DNA from 2 places in the Aeromonas media genome. Region 2 is predicted to be linked to the other one. Evidence: predicted binding sites of a transcription regulator. Region 2 holds the regulator's gene; the other holds the start of a gene.

Region 1 (5,438 bases), 210 kb from region 2:
TTGGTCGGATCGTTCGGCACCGCGATCTGGGCGCCGTCTTTCAGCTCGGACAGGGCTTTGATCTTCTTGGAGTAACCGGCGATTGGATAGACGAAGGTGTTGCCAACCGGCACCAGCTTGAAGCCGCGATCACGGATCTGGGCATCCAGGTAGGGCTTGTGCTGGAAGGCGTTGACGTCGACGCTGCCGTCGTTCAGGGCCACGTTGGGGGTGACGTAGTCGGAGAAGGTGACGATCTCCACGGTCAGGCCGTATTTCTCCTTGGCCACCTTGGCCGCGGTCTCGACCAGTTCGGTCTCGGGGCCGGCGATGGCGCCGACTTTCAGGGTCTTGCTCTCTTCCTTCTGGCCGCAGCCGACCAGTACCAGAGTTGCCAGCAGCGCAGCCGCAGCGGATTTAATGCCCAATTTCATAAAAACCTCCTGTCAGAAATCGACGATTAACGATGATCACATTGTTTGACCAGGCGCTCACCCGCGCTCTGGATGAGTTGAACCAGTACCACCAGAATGACCACGGTGACCAGCATGACGGTAGGGTCGAAGCGCTGGTAGCCGTAGCGAATACCCACATCGCCCAGGCCGCCACCCCCGATGGCACCGGCCATGGCGGAGTAGTTAACGAGCGTGACGAGGGTGATGATGACGCTGTTGAGGATCCCGGGCAGGGCCTCAGGTAGCAGCACCTTGGCAATGATTTGCAAGGGTTTGGCACCCATGGCCTTGGCGGCTTCGAGCAGGCCGTCCGGCACTTCCATCAGGGCACCTTCCACCAGACGAGCGATGAAGGGGATGCAGCCCACGGTCAGCGGCACGATGGCGGCTATGGTGCCGATGCTGGTGCCGACGATCAGCCGGGTCAGCGGAATGATGGCCACCAGCAAGATGATGAAGGGCACGGAGCGGCCGACGTTGACGACGATGCCGAGGATCTTGTTCAGCAGCGGGTTGGTCAGGATCTGGCCCGCCTTGGTCACGTGCAGTGCCACGCCGAGCGGCAGGCCGAGCAGGCAGCCGAACAGGGCGGAGGCAAACACCATGATCAGGGTGTCGCCGAGGGCTGTGATGAGCAGATTAATCATGGCTTCGGACATGAGTCATTACCTCCAGCTGGATAGGATGGCTGAGTCGCCGAGGATTGGGCGCAGCAGATTAGTCATTGCTTCGTACATAGCCCATTACCTCCAGCTGAATGTGGTTGTCGATGAAGAACTGCTGGGTGGCCTCGCACTGGGCCTCATCCCCGAACAGCTCCGCCAGCAGGAAGCCGAACTTGACGCCACCGGCGTATTCGATGTCTGCGCTCAGTATGCTGATGTCGATGTTGAAACGGCGGCTCACCTCGGAGATGAGCGGCGAATCGACGGTGGCGCCGGTGAAGCCGAGCTTCACCAGGGGATAGCTGTTGGCCACCCGCTCGCTGCTCATCCTGTCCTGGTACTCCTGGGGCACCTCCAGATGGATGGTGGAGTGGATGAAGTCACGGGCCAGCTGGGTCTTGGCGTTGCTGAAGAACCAGGCCACCTCGCCCTGCTCGATCAGGCGACCGTCGCTGATGATGGCCACTTCGTCACAGATCCCCTTCACCACATCCATCTCGTGGGTGATGAGCAAGATGGTGAGCCCCAGCTTGACGTTGATCTCCTTGAGCAGGCTCAGGATGGATCGGGTGGTCTGGGGGTCGAGGGCCGAGGTGGCCTCGTCGCACAGCAGTACCTTGGGGGCCGGCGCCAGGGCGCGGGCGATGGCGACGCGCTGCTTCTGGCCGCCGGAGAGCTCGGACGGATAGGCGTGGGCACGGGCTTCCAGCCCGACCAGGGCCAGTAGTTCGTCGACCCGGGTCTGGATCTGCGACTTGCTCCAGCCCGCCAGCTCCAGCGGGAAGGCGATGTTGGCAAACACGGTGCGGGAGGCCAGCAGGTTGAAATGCTGGAAGATCATGCCGATCTGGCGACGAGCCTGGGTCAGGTCCCGCTCGCTCAGGGCCACGAGATCCTGACCATCGACGATGACCTGGCCCTGAGTGGGACGCTCCAGCAGGTTGACGCAACGAATAAGGGTGCTCTTGCCGGCACCGGAGGCGCCGATCACCCCGAAAATCTTGCCTTGTGGCACATGCAGGCTCACGTCACGCAGGGCGTGCACGGCGTCACTGCCTTTACCGTAGACTTTGTTGAGACCGATCAACTTAATCATGGATTCTTCCGTGCTAACAGCCTTAAAGCACAGGGCGCTACAGGCGGGTGAATTGGGCAGAGGTTTCACTGGGTTGCTCTGCCATCATGGAGGATGATGCTAAGATGTCCGGATGGCTGTGTCAACGCATGTTTCTACGTCTAGACGTCTAAAAAATGGATAAGGATTCCCGCTCGCTGACTAAGGGAAGAGGGGTAAACCGACAGCTTCAATATTAGATTCTGATTTGAAATCATCCTTCCGAATATAACCTGGATAATCACTCTTGAATCGATGATTCCCCCGTTTTGTCACGGTCTACCCCTGGGCGCTGGCAGTCAGTTGCCAGCATGACAGGGAGGAATATCTTTGCCTGTTGCTCTTCGTTTTCTCCTTTTTCTTTCCCATCCCTTTGATGTAGAACAAAAAACGACCGCTTTTATCCGGGGAGGGAGCGGCGTTTTTTTATACTGGCAGGAGGTGGACGGCAGGAGGAAGCAGAGATGCGATTTCAACAGATCAAGGACCTGATGCTTTACCTCGAACAACTGCATCAGCAGCAGGGGCGCAGTTACGGGCGCCTGATCCCCCAGGTGGATGGGGAGCGCAGCCGGATGCTGCTGGCCTATTTGCAAGGACGGGAGGACGCGGCGGCGGCCCACCTGCACGACTATCGGGAGCAGATGGGGAGTGCGGTCAAGGAGACCTGGCTGGATCAGGGCTTCGGTGAGGATCTGCTGGCCGATTGCCAGCGTCTGGCATTGGCGGCCGGTACTCAACCCGAGGAGATAGTGGCCATGGTGTCGCGGCAGGAGGAAAAACTCGTTGGCGAGCTGGGGCGCCTGGCTCGCGAGTGCCCCACGCCGGACACGGCCGCGTTGCTGACGTCGCTGGCATCCATGGCGCAATCCCGGCTGACCCGGCTGGTGCACGGAGCCCATCGGCTCGACGACATCTAGCGCGCCATGGCAGAGGCCCGGTCCGGGCCTCTTGCGGCGTTGTCGGGGAGGGTCAGTCCTCTTGCCGGGCCGCGCCGTAGAGGGCGGCCCCTATGATGCCGGCCTGGTTGAGGTTGGCCGCCGTCATCAGGGGGGCCCGGGTTTCTATCCGGTCGATAAATTTGTCGAGCTTGGCAGCGCTGCCGCCTCCCAGGATGAAGAGGTCGGGGGAGAAGAGGAACTCGAGACGGGCCAGGTATTTGTTGAAGCGCTTGCCCCAGCGGTTCCAGGAGAGATCCTCGCGTTTGCGCACCGCGTCCGAGCAGTAGTGCTCCGCCACCATCCCTTCCAGGATGAGATGACCCAGCTCGGTGTTCGGCAGCAGCTGGCCGTTGACGAACACGGCGGTACCGATGCCGGTCCCCACCGTGATGAGGATGATCACCCCCTTGCGATCCCGGCCGGTACCGAAGCGCATCTCGGCCAACCCGGCGGCATCGGCGTCGTTGAGCACGTGGCAGGGCAGGCCGGTCACGTCGGCGAACAGGTGGGCTGCGTCGGTCTCGATCCAGCTCTTGTCGATGTTGGAGGCATTCTTGGCTATGCCGTTGTGGATGGTGGCGGGGAAGCCGCACCCCACCGGGCCCTTCCACTGGAAATGCTCGACCAGCGCCTTGAGGGTGTGCGCCACGGCGGCCGGGGTGGCCGGTTGCGGCGTGGCGATGCGGTGACGCTCGCCAATCAGTTCGCCAGTCTCGGTGTCCACCAGGCAGCCCTTGATCCCGGAGCCGCCAATATCTACTCCCAACATCTGCATCCGAATCTTCCTTTTATTGTGCCGATGGCCAATGGTCGGCAGAGCATGAAAAAAGTGCTGTCATCCGGCAAGGACCAGATCACTTATGCGTGATCCGGCAGGCCTTTTTCGATGCAGCGGATCAGCAAACGGGTCTTCTTGTTCTCTTTCTCCTGGCGCACGGCCAGGGTCGCCAGCGCCCACTCGATGTGTTCGGCCACCATGGGCTCGGCACTGGCGAGCGCCTGTTGCAGCGCGGCCATGGCATCGCTGCTGGCCGGGCCGTTGCCGAGCGCTACCGCCAGGTTACGGCGCCAGCGCCGATAGCCGATACGGCGAATGGGGCTGCCTTCGGTGTGCTTGAGAAAGTCGCTCTCGCTCCAGCCCCACAAGGTCAACAGCGGCGGGCGATGCAGATTGGGGCGCGGGCTGAAGTCGGGCTCTGGGCTCGCATCCGCATAGCGGTTCCAGGGGCAGATGAGCTGGCAGTCGTCACAGCCGTAAATGCGGTTGCCCATCAGCGGCCTGAACTCTTCCGGGATGGGGCCGTCGTTCTCTATGGTGAGGTAGGAGATGCAGCGCCGCCCGTCCACCACGTAGGGCGCGACGATGGCGCCGGTCGGACAGATGTTGATGCAGGCCACGCACTTGCCGCACTGCTCTTTCTCCACCGGGGCATCGACGGGCAGCGGCAGGCCGACCAGCAGCTCCCCGAGAAAGAAGAAGGAGCCGGCAGTCTCGTTGAGCAGCAGCGAGTGCTTGCCCACCCAGCCGAGCCCCGCCTTGGCCGCCAACGGGCGCTCCAGTATGGGGGCCGAATCGACGAAGGGGCGCCACTCCCCCGGGGTTGCCTGCGTGGATGGCAACAGTGTCTGGCAGCGCTGCTCGATGCGCTCTCCCAGCTGTTTGAGCCGGTTGCGCAGCACCTTGTGGTAGTCGCGCCCGAGGGCATAGCGGCTGATGTAGCCCAGGGTAGGATCGCGCAGGGTGGCGGCAAAGCCCGCCTCGAAGGGGAGATAGTTCATCCGCACCGACAGCACCCGCAGGGTGCCCGGCAGCAGCTCGTGGGGCCGAGCCCGCATCATGCCGTGGCGCGCCATGTAGTCCATGGTGCCGTGATGACCCGCATCCAGCCAGGCCTGCAATCTGGGTTCCTCGAGGGCGAGATCCGTGTCCGTGATGCCGACCTGGTCAAATCCTAGCTCCCGTGCCCAGAGCTTGATATCGTGGGCCAGTTGTGCAAGTTCGGTGGCCGTCATGATGCCTCACCTGCCAGCTGGCTGCGGCATGGCGCCCGCAGCACAGAGGGTGACGAGGGCCGTGCGCCGTCATGGCACGCCATATGCCAGGCCAGAAGCCAGGTCAGTGGATGATGAAGGTGGGGAGCCGTCATGGTAGAGGGTATCGAGGACGCTATCGGCAAAAAACAAGGCATCAGTCTAGCACAGCCGCTGTGGCGGGCCGAACAGATCCGCAAGCTGGAGCAGCGCTGGGCCGAGCGTGAGGGGCAAGCTCTCTACGCCTTGATGG
Region 2 (5,438 bases):
TCAGCTCCTCCTTCCTCGGCCACTTCCTCGGCGCCCGGGAGAGCCTGAAAAGCCTGATTGCCAAGCCCACAGGGCTATCGCTGGCCAAAGCGGACCGGCTCGGCATCACCTTGATGTTCTTCGCCATCTGGGGGGCGGCTGTCATCAACCCCGGCATCCTCGGCCTGATGGAGACCCTCTCCGGCCCCGTCATCGCCATGATCCTCTTCATCATGCCGGTGGTGGCCATCTACAAGGTGGAAGCGCTGGCCCGCTTCCGTCACGGCTGGACCAACGGCTTCATCCTGCTGACCGGTTCGCTCTCGGTGTCGGCCCTGCTCTTCAGCCTGCTGAAGTAACAGCGGCGCGTTGGCTAAAAATAGAGAAGAGGCGACCCCAGGGTCGCCTCTTCTCATTCATGGGGCACAGTGTCTCAGCCCAGCTTGGCGCCGTTCTCCACCGCCTGCTCCGGGATGGCCATCACCACGGCGCCATCGGCCCGGTAGAAGCCGGTCAGCAGAAACTCCGACTGGATGGGACCTATCTGCTTGGCCGGGAAGTTCACCACGGCGACTATCTGGCGCCCCACCAGATCCTCCGGCTGATAGAGATCCGTTATCTGGGCGCTGCTCTTGCGCACCCCGAGCTCGGGGCCGAAATCCGCCCACACCTTGTAGGCGGGCTTGCGCGCCTCTGGGAAGGGCTCGACCCGCACCAGGGTGCCCACTCTCAGCTCCACCATCTCGAACTGCTGCCAGCTTATGGTCTGCATCTTGGCTCCTCCTTTCACACACCTTGCATTGGCCCCAGCATGCCTCGAAATGGCAGCCCCTGTCTTCGGCAAGGGGCCGGACTGTTATGGCTGCGGGCCGTTTTGCTGGCGCCAGCGGGAGGGGGTGAGGCCCGTCTCGGCCAGGAAACGCTCGGCGAAGGCACCCTGATCCTGATAGCCGCAGCGGCTGGCCACCTCGCCTATAGGCAGGGCGGTCTGGGCGAGCAGGGTGCGTGCCAGCGCCATGCGCCGCCCGCGGATGTAGTGGGAGGCGCTTATGCCGAACTGCTGGCGAAAGGCGTGCTTGAACTGGCTCTGGCCGAGGCAGGCGATGGCGGCCAGCTGCTGATTGGTCAGTGCAGCCGCAAGGTTGGCCTCGATGTGGCGCTGCACTCTTGTCATGCGGGGGGCCAGGGTGGGGCTCATGCCCTGACCCTGGGCCAGGAGGCCCAGCCAGACCTGCTCCATGCCGGCCACATGACGACCCTGGCGCACCATCTGATGCAGGAAGGCGAGGTAGTGGCGCTGGGGCTCGTCCAGGGGGATGAAGGGGCGCTCGCCAAGGGCCTCGGGCAGCCAGTGGCTCTCCTGCACCAGGAAGGAGAGCGCCGGATCGGCGGCGTAGTCGTGGCGAAGGCCGGGGGCGATGACGCAGGCAAAGCCAGGCGCGAGGCGGCGACCCTGACCCTGCACCTCGATCTCGAGGGGGCCGTCCAGGGGGATCACCAGCTGGGCGAAGTCGTGGCTGTGGCTGCTGGTGTCGCTCTGGTAGCGGCGCAGGCTGAACGGGCAGGGGGCGGATAAGGATGACGCGGCACCGGGCCGCGTCATCGAAGAGGGGGGATTATGTGCCATGGGCCACCGGATTACTCGGCGTCGAAATCTTCGATCTCTTTGCCGAGCGCCTCCATGATGGCGCGGGCCTCGGCGGGGACGCTGTCCGGATGGTCCTTGCGCAGATCGTCGTCACAGGGCAGCGGCTGACCGGTGAATGCGTGCAGGAAGGCCTCACAGAGCAGCTCGCTGTTGGTCGCATGACGCAGGTTGTTCACCTGGCGACGGGTGCGCTCATCGGTCAACACCTTCAGCACCTTGAGCGGGATCGAGACAGTAATCTTCTTGACCTGTTCGCTCTTCTTGCCGTGCTCCGCATAGGGGCTGACGTAGTCGCCGTTCCACTCTGTACCCATGTTCCACCTGTTCTCGTTTGGCCGTGAGCGCGGATTTTAACCCTTAAGGAATTCAATGGCAATCCAACAGCAAAGCCATTTAGACGTCTAGAAGTGTTGACGGCTTTTTTAAGGTGGCGTAGTGTGATGCACCATGGGCCGGCACTCCGGCCAGCGCAAATGAGAGCGGGGCAGGACGACCCACGAGGCGGACCGGCTCCGGCAACACATCAAGGAGAGTGACATGACCCACAAGGCCACCCTGGCGGTACGCACCGGGATTGAGACAGACACACAGCACGGTGCCGTGGTGCCCCCCATCTATCTCTCCAGCAACTACACCTTTGCCGACTTTGGCGAGCCCCGTCAATACGATTATGCCCGCTCAGGCAACCCGACCCGCACCAATCTGGCGGACGCCTTGGCGGCCCTGGAAGGGGGCGCTGGCGCCGTGGTGACCGGTACCGGCATGGGAGCCGTGCACCTGGTGACCACGGCCCTGCTCAAGGCGGGGGATCTGCTGATCGCCCCCCACGACTGCTACGGCGGCACCTGGCGCCTGTTCGAGTATCTGGCGGCCAAGGGCCATTACAGGGTGCAGTTCGTCGATCAGGGGGACGAGTCGGCGCTCGCCGATGCCCTGGCGCAGCAGCCGGCCCTGGTGTGGGTAGAGACCCCCTCCAACCCGCTGCTGCGGGTGGTGGACGTGGCCGCCATCGCCGCCGCCTCCCATGAGGTGGGTGCCAGGGTGGTGGTGGACAACACCTTCCTCTCCCCGCTGCTGCAACAGCCGCTCTCGCTGGGGGCCGACGTGGTGGTGCATTCGACCACCAAGTACATCAACGGCCACTCCGACGTGGTGGGCGGGGTGGCGATCGCCAAGGAGGCCGAGCTGGCCGACTCCCTGGTGTGGTGGGCCAACTGTCTGGGGCTCACCTCGGGGGCCTTCGACTCCTACCTCACCCTGCGTGGGTTGCGCACCCTGGCGCCGCGCCTGCGTGCCCATCAGGAGAACACGGACAGAATCCTGGCCTTCCTGCAGCAGCAGCCGCTGGTCAAAAAAATCTATCACCCCAGCTTGCCGAGCCATCCGGGCCACGAGATTGCGCGCCGTCAACAGTCCGGTTTCGGCGCCATGCTAAGTTTTGAACTCGATTGCAACGAGACGGGGCTGCGCGCCTTCCTCGCGGCGCTGCGTCTCTTCTCTGTGGCGGAATCCCTCGGCGGGGTGGAGAGTCTGGTGGCCCATCCGGCCAGCATGACCCACAGGGCCATGACCCCGGCGGCGCAGCAGGCGGCGGGCATCAGCGCACAGTTGCTGCGTCTCTCGGTGGGCATAGAGCATGGTGAAGACCTGGTGGCCGATCTGGCTCAAGGCTTTGAACAGGCGCAGTTGGCACAACAGGCAGAACAGGTGAAGTAATGGAACAGCAACAACAAGGAGAGAGTGCGGTGGCGGCAGAGAGAGCCTTGAAGCGGCGTCATGTGCACAAGTTTGGCGGCAGCAGCCTGGCGGATCCTGTCTGCTATCGCCGGGTCGCCAGCATTCTCGAACAACAGGCCGAGCAGCAGGGCGGGGGCAGGGAACTGGTGGTGGTCTCCGCCGCCGGCAAGACCACCAACCGGTTGATCCAGCTGGTGGAGCTGGCCGAGGCGGGTGATGAGGCCGCGGGGGAAGCCATCACGGCCCTGCACGCCTATCAGCAGAGCCTGATCGACGGTCTGCTGGGGGGAGAGTTGCAGCTCGACTTGAGCCAGCAGCTGACCGACGACATGCAACTGATCGCCAAGACCCTGGAGGGGCAGTTCGATCGCTTCGCGCGCAACGGTCTGCTGGCCTTTGGCGAGGTGTGGTCGGCGCGCCTGCTGGCCGCCCTGCTCACCAGTCGCGGCGACAAGGCCATCTGGCTCGACGCCCGCAGCTTCCTGCGCGCCGAGGATGGCGCTCTGGTCAAGGTCAACACCGCCATCTCCAGCGAGTTGCTCAAGGCCCGCCTGGTCGAGCACCCCGGCCGCATCGTCGTGACCGGCTTCATCGCCGCCGACATGGAGGGGCGCTCATTGCTGCTCGGTCGCAACGGCTCCGACTACAGCGCCAGCCTGCTTGCCGCCCTGGCGGACGGGGAGTCCACCACCATCTGGAGCGACGTAGCCGGGGTCTACAGCGCCGACCCGCGTCGGGTCAAAGAAGCCCGTCTGCTGGAGCGCCTGAGTCTGGCGGAAGCCAACGAGCTGGCCCGTCTCGGCTCCTCCGTGCTCCATTCCCGTACCCTGCAACCGGTGGCCGACAGCCGCCAGCGCCTCACCCTGCGCTGCAGCTACAACCCGGACGAGGGCTGCACCCATATTCTGCGCCGCGCCCCCCGCTCCGGCGGCGCCCGCATCGTCTCCTCGGTGGATCAGATTGCCCTCATCGAGCTCAAGGTGCTGCCCCAGACCGGCTATGAGCAGACGGTGGCCGCCATCGAGGCCCATCTGGCCCGCCATCGCCTCCACCCGCTCACCCTGCAGCGCCAGCCGGATAGGCGGATCCTGCGTCTGGCCTATACCCTGGAGGTGGCACAAGGGGCCTTCGAGGTGCTGCGGGACTTCCAGCTGCAGGGAAGCTTCACAGGCCTGATCCAGAAGGAAGGGTTCAGCCTGGTGGCCCTGGTGGGCGCAGGGGTGACCGACAACGCCGAGCAGTGTCACCGCTTCTATCAACTGCTGGCGGATCAGCCGCTGGAGTTCGTCCAGGTGGCCAGAGACGGCCTGAGCCTGGTGGCCGTGCTGCGCCAGGTAGTGCTGGAGCCGCTGCTTATCGCCCTGCACAGCGCCCTGTTCAGCCGTCCGACCCGGGTCGGTCTGGTGGTGTTCGGCAAGGGCAACATAGGGGGTCAGTGGCTCAGCCTCTACGCCCGGGAGAAGGCGCGGCTCGAGCACGAGCTCAATCTGGCGCTCACCCTCTACGGTGTGTTCGACTCCAAGGGGGGCGTGTTGGATGAGGAAGGGCTGGATCCCCTCAAGGTGCGTGACAACTTCAATCCCAAGCCGCTGATCTGGCCGGAGCTGCTCTCCCAGCTGGAGCAGCACGGTTTTGACTCCCTGATCGCGCTCGACATGACCGCCAGCGAGACGGTGAGCCGCTACTACCCGGACTTCGCCCAGCTCGGCTGCCACATCATCGCGGCCAACAAGTTTGCTGGCGCCGCCGACAGCGAGTTCTACCAGCGCATCAAGCAGACCTGCCGCGATCATCAGGTGCAGTGGCGCTACAACGCCACCGTGGGTGCCGGGTTGCCCATCCAGTCCAGCATCCAGATGCTGCGCCAGAGCGGGGATCGCATCCAGGGAGTTTCCGGCATCTTCTCCGGCACCCTCTCCTGGCTGTTCCAGCAGTATGACGGCAGCCGCCCCTTCTCCGAGCTGGTGGACGAGGCCTGGCAGCACGGCCTGACCGAGCCGGATCCCCGGGAGGATCTCTCCGGTCAGGACGTGCGCCGCAAGCTGCTCATCCTGGCGCGGGAGGCGGGCTTCGA

What was found. The regulator MetJ, encoded in region 2, represses methionine synthesis genes. The targets are predictions, from matches to a motif close to AGANNTCTAGANNTCT.
Region 1: a site for MetJ is predicted at 2,330-2,345, ahead of metN (methionine ABC transporter ATP-binding protein MetN). Genes of this name have one in related genera too.

What each region holds. Positions count from the first base shown of each region.
Region 1 is NZ_CP075564.1:3,614,278-3,619,715, reverse strand. It holds gene metQ (methionine ABC transporter substrate-binding lipoprotein MetQ) at 1-413, opposite strand, end outside; gene KI797_RS16645 (methionine ABC transporter permease) at 440-1,093, opposite strand; gene metN (methionine ABC transporter ATP-binding protein MetN) at 1,152-2,195, opposite strand; gene KI797_RS16635 (hypothetical protein) at 2,678-3,133, shown strand; gene ppgK (polyphosphate--glucose phosphotransferase) at 3,186-3,929, opposite strand; gene queG (tRNA epoxyqueuosine(34) reductase QueG) at 4,013-5,167, opposite strand; gene KI797_RS16620 (NAD(P)H-hydrate dehydratase) at 5,300-5,438, shown strand, end outside.
Region 2 is NZ_CP075564.1:3,827,815-3,833,252, reverse strand. It holds gene KI797_RS17650 (aromatic amino acid transport family protein) at 1-338, shown strand, start outside; gene KI797_RS17645 (tRNA-binding protein) at 413-751, opposite strand; gene KI797_RS17640 (AraC family transcriptional regulator) at 836-1,582, opposite strand; gene metJ (met regulon transcriptional regulator MetJ) at 1,618-1,941, opposite strand; gene metB (cystathionine gamma-synthase) at 2,165-3,343, shown strand; gene KI797_RS17625 (bifunctional aspartate kinase/homoserine dehydrogenase II) at 3,343-5,438, shown strand, end outside.